DNA from 2 places in the Streptomyces sp. NPDC101151 genome. Region 1 is predicted to be linked to the other one. Evidence: riboswitches for the same ligand, from Rfam matches in the RefSeq annotation. Region 1 holds a riboswitch; the other holds the start of a gene.

Region 1 (2,194 bases):
GGCTGCTCGGCGTGGGTGTCTCGGGGCTCGCCGACTACACCCAGGAGGACCTGTTCGCGCAGGCGGCGGGCGAGCGGGCCGCGGAGACGCCGGAGGAGTCCGCGCCGGAGGCGGTTCAGGAGCATCCGGAGCCCGTCGAACGGCACTGGCGTGCGGGGCACGACGTACGGCATGCCGAGCACGGGTACGGCTGGGTGCAGGGCAGCGGCCTGGGCCGGGTCACCGTGCGCTTCGAGACACCGGACTCGCCGCCGGGACGGGTCCGCACCTTCCGGGTCGACGACCCCGGCCTGGAGCCGGTGGATCCGCTGCCGCTGGTCCCCGGCGCGCCGGGCCCGCCGCCCCGGGCCGAGGGTCCGGGGGAAGCGTCCGAAGGAGGGACGGACGCCTCACCGGCCGGAGCGGTTCACGTCTCCTCCGTGCCCGCCAGCTTCCCGAAGTCGCGGTCCGGGAGCGGGGAGGGTGAGGTCACGTCGAGTCCGTAGTGGTGGTAGAGCTGGAGTTCCTGCTCGGGGGAGAGGTGGCGGCCCACCCCGAAGTCCGGGGCGTCCTTGATGAGCGCGCGTTCGAAGGGAACCCGGAGGGCGCCCTCGATCAGTTCGCTGGGCTCCAGCGGGACGAAGGCGTCCCGGGAGAACAGACCGGTCCGTATGGCCGCCCACTCCGGCACACCCGTCGCGTCGTCGAGATACACCTCGTCGATGGTGCCGATCTTGGTGCCATTGCGGTCGAACGCCTTGCGGCCGATCAGGTTGCGCGGATCGATATCGGTCTGCACGGTCCCTCTCCCTCCACTTGGTCGCAACTCATCCGTAAGCACTACAAAAGAGCACATTCAAGGAGGCGGCCACTCGAGGACTCGGGCGTTGACCTCGCTGGTAGGCTGACAGCGGCTGCTGACCCCGTGCGGGAGAGTCCTCCGATCACCTCGGAGGCGCCGAAGGAGCAAATCCTCCCCGGAATCTCTCAGGCTCACGTACCGCACGGACGAGGTCACTCTGGAAAGCAGGGCGAGTGCCGACGGCACCCGCCCTCACCGACGGTGAAAGCCGGGACCCGCGGGCGCCCGGTGAAGCTCTCAGGTTGAGATGACAGAGGGGGAGGCCGTCGGGGTATCCGCGCCGTGGTGCCCCTCGAAGGTCGCGTCAGACCAGGAGGCCTCCGCAATGACCGCCCATCGCATTCCGCTCTCCGAGCTCGAAGCGGGCATCCCCTTCGAGCAGCGCCACATCGGGCCCGACGAGGAGGCGCGGGACAAGATGCTCGCGCACGTCGGCTACGGCTCCCTCGACGAGCTGACCGCCGCCGCGGTCCCGGATGTGATCAAGAATGCCGACGCCCTGGACCTGCCGGGCGCCCGCACCGAGGCCGAGGTGCTCGCCGAGCTGCGCTCGCTCGCCGACCGCAACCAGGTCCTCGGCTCCATGATCGGCCTCGGCTACCACGGCACCTTCACCCCGCCGGTCATCCTGCGCAACGTCATGGAGAACCCGGCCTGGTACACGGCCTACACGCCGTACCAGCCGGAGATCTCGCAGGGCCGCCTGGAGGCCCTGCTGAACTTCCAGACGATGGTCGCCGAGCTGACCGGCCTGCCCACCTCCGGCGCCTCCCTGCTCGACGAGGGCACGGCCGCCGCCGAGGCGATGGCGCTGTCCCGGCGCATGGGCAAGAACAAGAAGGGCCTGTTCCTGATCGACGCGGACGCGCTGCCGCAGACCATCGCCGTCATCGAGACCCGCGCCGAGCCGACCGGTGTGGAGGTCGTCGTCGCCGACCTCAGCGACGGCATCCCGGCCGACATCGCCGCGCGCGAGATCAACGGCGTGCTGGTCCAGTACCCCGGCGCCTCCGGCGTCGTACGCGACATCAAGCCGGTCATCGACCAGGCGCACGAGCTGGGCGCGCTCGTCACCGTCGCCGCCGACCTGCTGGCCCTCACCCTGCTGGTCTCGCCCGGTGAGCTGGGCGCGGACATCGCCGTCGGCACCACCCAGCGCTTCGGCGTGCCGATGGGCTTCGGCGGTCCGCACGCCGGCTACATGGCGGTGCACGAGAAGTTCGCGCGCAGCCTGCCCGGCCGTCTCGTCGGCGTCTCCGTCGACGCCGACGGAAACAAGGCCTACCGCCTCGCGCTGCAGACCCGTGAGCAGCACATCCGCCGCGAGAAGGCCACCAGCAACATCTGCACCGC
Region 2 (2,194 bases), on a different contig from region 1:
TCACCGTGACACCGACCTCCGGGAGCTGGACGAAGACGACATCGCCGAGCGCGTTGGCCGCGTGCTCCGTGATGCCGACCGTCGAGACGCCGTCCTCGGCGCCCGACAGCCACTCGTGCTCCTTGCTGTAGCGCAGCTGCTGGGGGTTGCTCATGGCCTGAATTCTCCTGTACGCGCGGGAGTGCTGATGAATGGGGGATTACTGGAACTGCTGGCGAGCAGGTGAGGTGTGCGCAGGGTCACGTGATCGGTACGGACCGCGCCCGGGTGTCTACTTCTGGCGCTTGTAGAAGGGCAGCGCCACGACCTCGTACGGCTCGTGGCTGCCCCGGATGTCCACACCGACGCCCTCGGTGCCCGGCGCCGCGTGCGCCGCGTCGACGTACGCGATGGCGATCGGCTTGCCCAGGGTGGGGGAGGGGGCGCCCGAGGTGACCTCGCCGATGACCTCGCCGCCCGCGACGACGGCGTACCCGGCACGCGGCACCCGGCGGCCCTCGGCGATCAGGCCGACGAGGACCCGCGGCGGGTTCTCCTGGGCGCGGGAGGCGGCCTCGCTGAGCGCCTCGCGGCCCACGAAGTCGCCCTCCTTCTCGAACTTCACCACCCGGCCGAGCCCGGCGTCGAACGGCGTCAGGGACGTGGTCAGCTCGTGCCCGTACAGCGGCATGCCCGCCTCCAGGCGCAGGGTGTCCCGGCAGGACAGGCCGCAGGGCACCAGGCCGACGCCCTCGCCGGCCTTGGTCAGCGCCTGCCACAGCTCCACGGCGTGCTCCGGCTTCACGAACAGCTCGAAGCCGTCCTCGCCGGTGTAGCCGGTGCGGGCGATCAGGGCGGGGACGCCGGCGACGGTGCCGGGCAGGCCCGCGTAGTACTTCAGGCCGTCCAGGTCGGCGTCCGTGAGGGACTTCAGGATGCCGGGGGACTCGGGCCCCTGGACCGCGATCAGCGCGTAGGCGTCACGGTCGTCGCGCACCTCGGCGTCGAAGCCCTCGGCCCGCTCGGTCAGCGCGTCCAGCACCACCTGGGCGTTGGAGGCGTTGGCCACGACCATGTACTCGGTCTCGGCCAGCCGGTAGACGATCAGGTCGTCCAGGATGCCGCCGTCGGCCCGGCAGATCATGGTGTAGCGGGCGCGGCCGACGCCGACGGAGGCGATGTTGCCCACCAGGGCGAAGTTCAGGAGGGCGGCCGCCTGCGGTCCGGTCACGGTGATCTCGCCCATGTGCGAGAGGTCGAAGAGACCGGCCTTGGTCCGCACCGCGAGGTGCTCGTCGCGCTCGGAGCCGTAGCGCAGGGGCATGTCCCAGCCGGCGAAGTCGGTCATCGTCGCACCGAGCGAGCGATGCAGCGCATCGAGCGCGGTAAGACGGGGTTCGGTACTGCTCATCGGTCGGTCGTCTCCCAGGGCAGGCATGACGGGCGAGGAACGTTCCTCCCCATCTGTCATCGGAACCTGAGAGGTTCGCCGAGACCGCCACAGGGACGATCACGGTTTGCACCTTGGGTGGAGCCACTGTCACAGCGACCCGCTTTTCAGATGTGCCTCGCCCGCGCGGTAACGGGGCCTGAGAGATTCAAGGGAGGGACTTGCTCCTTCGGCGTCCCAGCGAAGACTGCTGGGAACTCTCCCGCGCGGATTCAAGCGGCCGGTATGCAGTTGGCGCGCACATCATTGCACGCCACGCCCTCACCCGTCAGGGCCGCATCTGTAACCGACCTGTGGCACTACGCGCACCCAACCACTGGACACGGCGCATTACCTTCTCTTTACATTCTTAGGGCAAGGGTTTCCCGAGCCCACAGGGGAGGACGATCACGGTGAACAGGACGACGGCCTACGCCACCACCGGCATCGCGATGCCGAAGCAGCCCTCCGTCCCGGCCCGCGAGCGCTGCGCCGAGCGCCCGGCCCCGGTCGTCCGGGACCTGCGCGACCGCGCCGGCCGCAGCCCGCGCGCCCTGCTCTTCGACCCCCAGGACCTGGTGGTGATCACCGGCCTGCCCGGCAGCGGCAAGTCCACCCTGATGCACCGCGCGGTCCCCGGCCACCGCATCGACTCCCAGGACGCGCGCGACCGCTGGGACGCCCGCACGCCCCGCTTCCTCCCCTACGCGCTCTACCGCCCCCTGGTCCGCCTCGCCCACTTCGCCGGACTGCGCCGCGCCCTGCGCACCGGCGAGGGAGTCGTCG

The links. A riboswitch is a leader RNA that binds a small molecule or an ion and turns the genes downstream of it on or off. The one in region 1 is predicted to bind glycine.
Region 2: linked by a shared signal. The riboswitch ahead of gcvT (glycine cleavage system aminomethyltransferase GcvT) and the one ahead of gcvP (aminomethyl-transferring glycine dehydrogenase) in region 1 are both predicted to bind glycine.

The regions. Positions count from the first base shown of each region.
Region 1 is NZ_JBIWPP010000017.1:9,995-12,188, forward strand. Features, by position in the region: gene ACIRU3_RS27430 (DNA polymerase IV) at 1-485, shown strand, start outside; gene ACIRU3_RS27435 (PRC-barrel domain-containing protein) at 407-778, opposite strand; glycine riboswitch at 898-992, shown strand; gene gcvP (aminomethyl-transferring glycine dehydrogenase) at 1,167-2,194, shown strand, end outside.
Region 2 is NZ_JBIWPP010000029.1:52,585-54,778, reverse strand. Features, by position in the region: gene gcvH (glycine cleavage system protein GcvH) at 1-154, opposite strand, end outside; gene gcvT (glycine cleavage system aminomethyltransferase GcvT) at 272-1,390, opposite strand; glycine riboswitch at 1,547-1,644, opposite strand; gene ACIRU3_RS35950 (AAA family ATPase) at 1,822-2,194, shown strand, end outside.